One region of the Clostridium sp. FP1 genome, then DNA from elsewhere that is predicted to be linked to it. Evidence: predicted binding sites of a transcription regulator. Region 1 holds the regulator's gene; each other region holds the start of a gene.
What was found. The regulator HrcA, encoded in region 1, represses chaperone genes, less so after heat shock. The targets are predictions, from matches to a motif close to TGTTAGCACTCNNNNNNNNNGAGTGCTAACA.
Positions count from the first base shown of each region.

Region 2: groES (co-chaperone GroES) is a predicted target of HrcA. The motif match lies at 1,427-1,457, and genes of this name have one in related genera.
Region 3: htpG (molecular chaperone HtpG) is a predicted target of HrcA. The motif match lies at 1,348-1,378, and genes of this name have one in related genera.

Region 1 covers NZ_JAAMNJ020000001.1:3,627,859-3,631,150, reverse strand. The annotation lists gene hemW (radical SAM family heme chaperone HemW) at 1-736, shown strand, start outside; gene hrcA (heat-inducible transcriptional repressor HrcA) at 994-2,040, shown strand; gene grpE (nucleotide exchange factor GrpE) at 2,091-2,729, shown strand; gene dnaK (molecular chaperone DnaK) at 2,808-3,292, shown strand, end outside.
Region 2 covers NZ_JAAMNJ020000001.1:606,834-610,125, forward strand. The annotation lists gene G9F70_RS03135 (TVP38/TMEM64 family protein) at 1-479, shown strand, start outside; gene G9F70_RS03140 (TIGR01906 family membrane protein) at 513-1,169, opposite strand; gene groES (co-chaperone GroES) at 1,490-1,777, shown strand; gene groL (chaperonin GroEL) at 1,897-3,292, shown strand, end outside.
Region 3 covers NZ_JAAMNJ020000001.1:2,470,017-2,473,308, reverse strand. The annotation lists gene htpG (molecular chaperone HtpG) at 1-1,309, opposite strand, end outside; gene G9F70_RS11940 (RNA polymerase sigma factor) at 1,617-1,904, shown strand; gene hisE (phosphoribosyl-ATP diphosphatase) at 1,970-2,305, opposite strand; gene hisI (phosphoribosyl-AMP cyclohydrolase) at 2,365-2,694, opposite strand; gene hisF (imidazole glycerol phosphate synthase subunit HisF) at 2,774-3,292, opposite strand, start outside.

The DNA of each region.
Region 1 (3,292 bases):
TCATACTATAGAAGATTTTAAACAAAGTTTTGAAATGGCTAGGAATCTAGGATTTAATAACATTAATGTAGATCTAATGTTTGGTTTGCCGAGTCAAACATTTTCGCAGTGGCAAGAGACTTTGAAAAATGTGACGAAGCTTAAGCCAGAACATCTATCTTGCTATAGTTTGATAGTAGAAGAGGGAACTGCTTTTTATAAAAAATTTAAGCAGGGTACATTAAATCTCCCTGATGAGGAAATAGATCGAGCTATGTACCATGAAACAATAGAATATTTAAGTGAAAAAGGGTATATTCAATATGAAATTTCAAATTTTGCAAAAGACAAAATGGACTGTAGACATAATTTAGTATATTGGGAAATGGAGGAGTATATTGGTTGTGGGTCTGCTTCTCATTCATATATTGATGGTTTTAGGTATAGAAATGAAGAAAATGTAGAAGCTTATATGGAGAAAATAAATGCTTCTGGCAGTGCAATAGTAGAAAAAAAGAAAAATTCCACTAAAGACGACATGGAAGAGTTTATGTTTATGGGGCTTAGAAAGATTATGGGCATAAGCAAAAGTCAATTCCAAAAAAGATTTAATATTGATATACACAGTGTTTATGAGGTGGTAATAAATAAATATATAAGCAATGGGTTCATGGTGGAAAATGATGATAATATTTTTTTAACATATGAAGGTATTGAAGTGTCTAATGTAATTATGTCAGAATTTCTTCTATCATAGCCTTACATATATTTAATATTAATTATACGTAACAGAGCTATAATAAAAAAATATAAGTTAAGATTAAATAGGAAACTTTATGAAGTTGATTAAAAATCAAAGAAAAATGGAGCATATTAAATATAAACCCTTGCAATGAGTATAAAATGGCTATATTTAAAATTGAGCGTTATTGACAAATACAATGGTAAATGATACTTTTAATACATACTCGTTAGCACTCAATGGTAGTGAGTGCTAATAAAAGAGGTGATATTATGGAAATGGATGAAAGAAAAATTAAAATACTTCAGGCTATAATTACAGATTATATAAGTAATGGTGAGCCTGTAGGGTCCAGAACCATAGCTAAAAAGTATGATTTAGGTATTAGTTCAGCTACTATAAGAAATGAAATGTCAGATTTGGAAGAAATGGGATATATAGAGCAGCTCCATACCTCCTCTGGTAGGAAACCATCAGATAAGGGGTATAGGTTATATGTTGATAGGCTTATGCAAATTACAGAATTATCAACTGAGGAGCAATATATGATCAAGCATCACCTTATTAATGTTGCACTATATGAGGTTGATAAAATTGTTAAACAAGCAACACTAATGCTTTCGCATCTTACAAATCTTACATCTATAGTTAAGGCACCTTCTGTTCAAAAGAGTTGTATAAAGTATATTCAGTTAATGAATCTAGATGCGGGAAGTGTCTTGTTTGTAATTATTACTGACAGTGGTATAATCAAAAATAATGTTATTAAGGTTAGTAAACCTATTAATGGTGTTACTATAGAAAAGCTCACCCAAATACTTAATTTTAGATTAGGCAAGCTTACAATTGAACAAATAAATTTAGAAGTCATTAACAATTTAAAAAGCAATTTAGCTTCCTATGAAGAAATTTTTGATGGTATTATTCCAGCTTTATATGATAGTTTGTCTGGAGTCGAAACTTCAGAAATATATATTCAGGGTGCTGCAAATATATTTAATTACTCAGAATACAACGATATTGTTAAAGCACGTGAATTTTTAATTTTAGTAGACAATAAAGAGAGTATAAATAGTTTACTAAATGCTAAGGACATTACTGGTAATATTACAATTAAAATTGGTGGTGAAAATTTCGTTGAGTGTGCTAGGGAATGCAGTATTATAACCGCAGTTTATAGTGCCTCGGGAACACCTCTTGGATCTATTGGTGTTATAGGACCAACAAGAATACCCTATGGAAAAGTTATATCCGTTTTAACTGAAATAGTTAAAGAATTAAATGACAATATAGCTCAAATTTATGACGATCATAGATAAAATTTTGAATTAAAAGATTTACTTTGAGCCGGAAATGGAGGAGTAGTTGAGTGCATACAAATAATAGTAAAAACGAAAAGATTTTAAAAGAAGAAAAAATGCCTTTTGAGGATTCAAGCTTAGCTGATGAAATTGAACTTGAAGAAACTCAAAGCAATGCAGAAGAAGCTGAAATAGTAGAAGAAGTAGAACCTATAGAACTTCTAGAAAGTGAAAAAGAAAAAGATATGAATAAAAAGATGAAAAAACTACAAGAAGAAAACACAAAACTCGAGAATGAGATTATTGATTTTAAAGATAAGTTTTTGAGAACAATGGCTGAATATGAGAATTTTAGAAAAAGAACAGTCAAAGAGAAAGAAGGCATATACACTGATGCCTGCACGGATGTTTTAAAAGAAGTTCTACCAGTACTTGATAACTTAGAAAGAGCACTTTCTGTTGAAGGATGTGGCGAGGATCTAAGAACAGGTGTAGAAATGACAGTAAGACAATTCAATGATGCTTTTAGTAAATTAGGAGTTGAAGAATTACCCCCAGAAGGAGAGTTTGACCCGAATTTTCACAATGCAGTGATGCATATTGAAGATGAACAGTATGGGACTAACCAAATAGTTGAAGTATTTCAAAAGGGGTATAAAAGAGCAAACAAGGTATTAAGACATAGTATGGTTAAAGTTGCAAATTAAAGCTTTATATTATAAAAGACATAAAAAACTAGCAGTTATAATGCTATAAACTAAAAGGAATACAAGGAGGAAATAATAATGGCAAAAATTATAGGAATAGATTTAGGTACAACAAATTCATGTGTAGCAGTAATGGAGGGTGGAGAACCAGTTGTAATTTCTAATTCAGAAGGTGCAAGAACTACACCATCTGTAGTTTCATTTCAATCTAACGGAGAAAGACTAGTAGGTCAAGTAGCTAAAAGACAAGCAATTACAAATCCAGATAGAACAATAATGTCAATTAAAAGAGAAATGGGTACTGATCATAAAATAGATGTTGATGGAAAATCACATACACCACAAGAGATTTCAGCTTATGTTCTTCAAAAAATCAAAGCTGATGCCGAAGCTTATTTAGGAGAAGCAGTTACTGAAGCAGTAATAACTGTACCAGCATATTTCAATGATAGTCAAAGACAAGCAACAAAAGACGCAGGAAAAATAGCTGGACTTGAAGTTAAGAGAATAATAAATGAGCCAACTGCAGCAGCTCTTGCTTATGGTTTAGATAAAATGGATGT
Region 2 (3,292 bases), 3.0 Mb from region 1:
GTGAATTTATACAAGTGGCCGGAGGATATATTTTTGGTACTTTCTTAGGTGGAATAATATCTTTAATGGGTATTACCTTAGGAAGTATAGTAGTATATTTTATATCTAATAACTATGGTAAGCTTCTTGTAGAAAAATTGATACTAAATAAGAAGGTAAAATTTTTTAGAAAAATATTAAAAGCAGGAAGTAAAAAATTTGTTGTATTTATATTTTATTTAGTCCCAGGAATACCAAAAGATGCCCTAGCATATATATGTGGAGTATCAGATATTTCTTTTAAAGATTTCTTTATATATTCAACCTTAGGTAGAATACCAGGTATTTTTATATCTTCTTACTTTGGACAAAAAATATATGCATGGGATGTTACAAGTTTAATAACTATAGGCATAACCATGACTATTTTATCCCTAATAGGAATATTTAAAGGGAATGCAATAATCAAGGCTATGATTAAAAAGAAAAAAACTTATTAAAAAATTAAGGAGATTGCATTTGATAATATAATCTTATAAAGAATGCTGTTTTTTGTATTGTGCTTTATATATACATCTTAAGGTTATGCTGATTATAATAATGGAGAAAATTATTAATAGTGAGCAATGAAAGAAAAAATTCTGTGGAAGGATTGTTATTATTGGGTCAGTTGTAATATCAAATAGCCAGTAATCATTGTTGAAGAAGATTTGATGAAAAACAGTGAAACTTTTATCGAAATTAACTATAAAGGGTATAAGTAACATTATTGGTATTACTATTAAAACTATGGAGCTGCTTAATAAGTACCTTATTTTTTTATGCCTCTTGTTTACTAATACACCTAAAATGCTTACTAATATGGAGAAAAACAGCATTATCTTAAGTTTATCAAATATTACTTTAACTTCTTTAAAGTGAATTTTGCCATGATCAGATGAAGGAAGTGTTGGAAGATTGAATTCTTCACTTGTGTTTTTGGTTAGATATGTAATTAAATAGTCATAATTAGCTTTTAGTTCCCCTTTATTTAAATTGGTGGAACCTTCAATATTTAAAACATTAATATCCATATAATATAAGGGCTTAAAAAGCAAAGTGAAATAAACGCTTAAGGTTATAAAAGAAAAAGTAAAACACAAAATAAAAAATGTTTTTAACCAAAATTCAAAAAAAGTTTTTATATTCATAAAATCACCCCTGGTTATTAATTTTAACAATATATTAAAGCATATTCAATGATTATAATTATAAATAAGGCATATTAAATGGTGTTAAAATGCAATAGGAATACAAATTATAGAAAAATAAAGTAAATGAGAGATAAACTATAGAATTCCATGATAAACAAACATAGTTTGAATATTTGGCTATAAATGGTATAATATATAGAATAGACGAATTTGATATTATATCCATTATTAATTAGTATATTAGTTACAGGTTACATTAGCACTCAGATGTGCGGAGTGCTAACAAAAACAAAAAAATATATAAGGAGGGGTTTAAAATGAACATTAGACCACTTAGTGATAGAGTATTAATTAAAAGATTAGAAGCAGAAGAAACTACAAAAAGTGGAATACTTCTTGCAGGGGCTTCAAAGGAAAAACCACAAGAAGCTGAGGTAGTGGCTGTAGGACCGGGAAAAGTTGAGGACGGCAAACTAATTAAAATGGAAGTTACAGTAGGGGATATAATATTATTCTCTAAATATTCAGGAAGCGAAATAAAATATGATGGTATTGAATATATCATATTAAAACAAGAAGAATTACTAGCTATAATTGAAAAATAATTTAATTAAACGCAATAATGATTAAGTGATAATCCAACAATTAAACAATAATATTAAATTATTATTATTTAATTGTTGATAGATTATTATTTAATTATTAGCGTATAGGAGGGTTTAAAATGGCTAAAAATATATTATTTGGAGAAGACGCAAGAAGAGCTATGCAAAGAGGTGTAGATAAGCTTGCGGATACAGTTAAAATTACACTAGGACCCAAAGGAAGAAATGTTATTTTAGATAAAAAATTTGGTTCACCATTAATAACAAATGATGGTGTTACTATAGCTAGAGAAATAGAACTGGAAGATGCTTATGAAAATATGGGAGCACAACTTGTTAAAGAAGTTGCTACAAAGACAAATGATGTAGCAGGAGATGGAACAACTACAGCTACACTTCTTGCTCAAGCTATAATAAGAGAAGGTTTGAAAAATGTTACAGCTGGTGCCAATCCTATGCTAATAAGAACTGGTATAAAAATGGCTGTGGACAAAGCAGTTGAAGAAATCAAAAAATCTTCTAAACCAGTTAACGGTAAAGAAGATATAGCTAGAGTTGCTGCAATATCAGCTAGTGATGAAGAAATTGGAACTCTAATAGCTAATGCTATGGAAAAAGTAGGTAACGAAGGTGTTATAACTGTAGAAGAATCAAAATCTATGGGAACTGAGCTAGATGTAGTTGAAGGAATGCAGTTTGATAGAGGATATTTAAGTCCATATATGGTTACAGATCCTGAAAAAATGGAAGCAAGCCTTGAAGAAGCGTATATTTTAATAACAGACAAGAAAATTACTAACATACAAGATATACTTCCAATACTTGAGCAAATTGTTCAACAAGGAAGAAAGCTACTTATAATAGCTGAAGATATCGAAGGTGAAGCATTAGCTACACTAGTTGTTAATAAATTAAGAGGAACATTTACTTGCGTAGCTGTTAAAGCTCCAGGTTTTGGTGATAGAAGAAAAGAAATGCTTCAAGATATAGCAATCTTAACTGGTGGAGAAGTTATATGTGAAGAATTGGGAAGAGAACTAAAAGATGTTACTGTTGATATGCTTGGAAGAGCTGAAAGTGTTAAGATATCTAAAGAAAACACTACAATAGTAAACGGAAAAGGTGAAAAAGATTCAATACATGATAGAGTTTCTCAAATTAAGAGACAAATTGAAGAAACCACATCAGATTTTGATAGAGAAAAATTGCAAGAAAGACTTGCTAAACTTGCAGGTGGAGTAGCTGTAATAAAAGTTGGAGCTGCTACTGAAACTGAATTAAAAGAAAAGAAACTCCGTATAGAAGATGCTCTTGCAGCTACAAAAGCAGCAGTTGAAGAGGGAATCGTACCTGGTGGTGGAACAGTTTATATTAATGCTATTTTAGAGATTGCCAAATTAACATCAGATATAGCAGATGTTCAAGTGGGTATCAACATAATTAAAAGAGCTTTAGAAGAACCATTAAGACAAATAGTTACAAATGCTGGCGCAGAAGCTTCAGTTATAATAGAAA
Region 3 (3,292 bases), 1.2 Mb from region 1:
CAGCATAATAAATGTATTTCTGTTCTTCTGGCATTCTAGAAACATATTCATCTAAAGTAACCATTTTCTTCTCTTTTGATGAATAGAATAGTAATAAGTCTTGTAAGACTTCTTTATTACTTCCAAAATCGCTATAAATACCATACTTTAATTGTCTTCCGAAAGATTTATAGAATTCGTCATATTTTTCTCTTTCATTTTTCAATAAATTGTCTAACTCACCCTTAATTTTAGTTTTTATGTTTTTAGCAATAAGTTTCAGCTGTCTATCATGTTGTAATACCTCTCTTGATATATTAAGTGACAAGTCCTCTGAATCCACTATTCCTTTTACAAAACTAAAATAATCAGGCAATAAATCTGCACACTTATTCATAATTAGGACGCCGCTTGAATATAACTCTAGGCCCTTTTCATATTCTTTTGTATAGAAATCATAAGGTGTTTTTTCTGGAATATACAAAATTGCGTTATAACTTATAGCTCCATCAACACTTATATGAATATGCTTTGTTGGTTTATCAAAACCATAGTGCTTTTCGGCATAAAAGTTGTTATAATCCTCATCTGTAAGTTCACTTTTATTTTTTCTCCATATAGGAACCATGCTATTTACAGTTTTTTCCATCGTAAAGTCCTCATGTTCTGTTTCACTACCTTCTTTAAGTCTTGATTCACTTACCTCCATTTTAATTGGATATCTAATAAAATCAGAATATTTCTTTATAATGGATTTGATTCCGTGTTCTTCAAGATATTCATCAAAGTTTTCATCTTCTGTATTCTCTTTTATCTTAAGTGTAATTTCTGTACCAACAGAGTCTTTTGTGCAAGGTTCTATTGTATACCCATCTGCACCATTAGATTCCCACTTGTGCGCCTCATCACTACCTAAAACTTTACTTATAACTGTAATATTATCAGCTACCATAAACGCAGAATAGAATCCTACTCCAAACTGTCCAATTATATCATACCCATCTTTTATTTCATTTTCTTTTTTAAATGCCAAAGACCCACTCTTAGCTATAACTCCAAGGTTATCACTAAGTTCATCTTCTGACATTCCAATACCTGTATCAGAAATTTTTAATATCCTATTTTCCTTATCACTTGCTATTGTAATGTAGTAGTTTTCTTTATCGAAAGTTAGCGTTTCATCTGTTAATGTCTTATAATAAATTTTATCAATAGCATCACTTGAATTAGAAATAAGTTCTCTTAAAAAAATATCTCTATGAGTATATATTGAATTTACCATCATATCCAGAATTCTTTTTGACTCTGTTTTAAACTGTTTCTTTTCCAATTAAAATATCCCCTTTCGTACCAATCCTATTTTTTATTTGTTAGCACTCCATCTTGTCGAGTGCTAAATATACTATTAAAATACACCTTTTTTTATAGTTTGTCAACATACTATTTTCCATTTCCATTATTCAACCTTCCATTAACGCCCAATTGATTTATGCAATTCACTATATTTTATCATGTTTAAGTATGATAATGCAAAAATAATCTAATAATTAAAAAATAAAGTATTAATTTTTCATTAAATTAGAATTTAAGTAACTATTTACAGATTCATACGTAATATAGTTGAAATGTAAAAAGAGGTGATTGTTATAAATACGGATAAGGATATTGTAAAATCTATACTTATGAGAAATATAGAATCATTTGAAATTATAATTAACCAATATGAGATAGGCATCCAAAGGTATATTTACAACATGGTTAGAAACCCAGAAACCTCAGAAGATTTGACTCAGAAGGTATTCATCTCCGCATATAACAAACTATACACTTTTAATAGTGAATATAAATTTTCTACTTGGCTTTTTCAAATTGCTAAAAATAAAGCTATTGCTTATTTGAAAAGCTACGCAATAAGAAAAAATTAGATAAATATTAATATGTAATTTAAGGGAATCCCAAAATAAAATGGCTTCCCTTTTAAATTATTATATTAGTGTATACCTACAATATCTTCTCTCTTTTGTTTTTTATTGCATATCTTTTCCCGTCTTTTTTCAAGTTCGGTAGCTACATCCTCTACTTTTACACCCTGTAGCACCATAAGTACTAAGGTATGATATAATAAATCTGATATTTCTGAAACTATTTCTTTAGGGTCATTGTTCTTACTGCTAATTAAAACTTCTGCACTTTCCTCTCCTATTTTTTTAAGGATTTTATCCAAACCTTCTTCGAAAAGATAACTTGTGTAAGAGCCTTCTTTAGGATTTTCTTTTCTTTCTTCAATGATTTTATAAAGTTCCTGTACTACGTTTATTTCATTCATTTTTATTCTCCTTCTCTGCTTATTTTAACATCTTTATTTTTGATATTGTTTCTACCCGGCTATACCTTAGTATTCCAAATTTGCCTGTAAAAACAAGTTTTACTTCCAGTATGGCAAGCTACTCCAATTTGCTCTACTATTATAAGAATTGTATCTCCATCACAATCAATGCTAACGTTTTTTACATATTGAAAATGTCCTGATGTTTCTCCTTTGTTCCACAACTTTTTTCTAGATCTACTAAAGAACCAAGTTGTTCCAGTTTCAATAGTTTTTTTGAAGGATTCCTCATTCATGTAGGCAAGCATTAAAACTTTTCCGGTGATATACTCCTGCACTATTGCAGGTACTAGCCCATTATTAAATTGAATTTCAACTATGTCATTCACAAGCTCACCACATTTCTTTATTTTTTCAAGTCACATTAAAATAAATAGCAAATCTGCATGCTAATTTACTTTCATGCGTCTAGACTCTAATTTCTACACCACTATTTTTAAGATATTCTTTTACTTGTTTTATATATAGTTCTTTGTAATGAAACAGTGAAGCTGCAAGAGCTGCATCTGCTCCACTTTTTTCAAAAACCTCATAAAAGTCCTCTATTTTTCCACATCCGCCTGACGCAATCACAGGAATATTTACACTGCTCGTAATTGCATTTATGAACTCTATATCATAGCCTTTTTTTGTTCCATCGCAATCCATACTGGTTAAGAGTATTTCTCCTGCCCCTAGCTTTTCTACCTTTTGGGCCCAGGTTACTGCATCAAGGCCCGTATTTATTCGCCCACCATTTATGACTACATGCCATCCTAACCTGTCTTCATTCTTTTTCCCATCTATAGCAACCACAACACATTGGCTTCCAAATTTAGCTGCTGCATCGTAAATAAGCTTCGGATTTCGAATCGCAGCGGAGTTTATAGATATTTTATCTGCTCCAGCTCTAAGGGTTTCTTTAAAATCCTCTATACTCTTAATTCC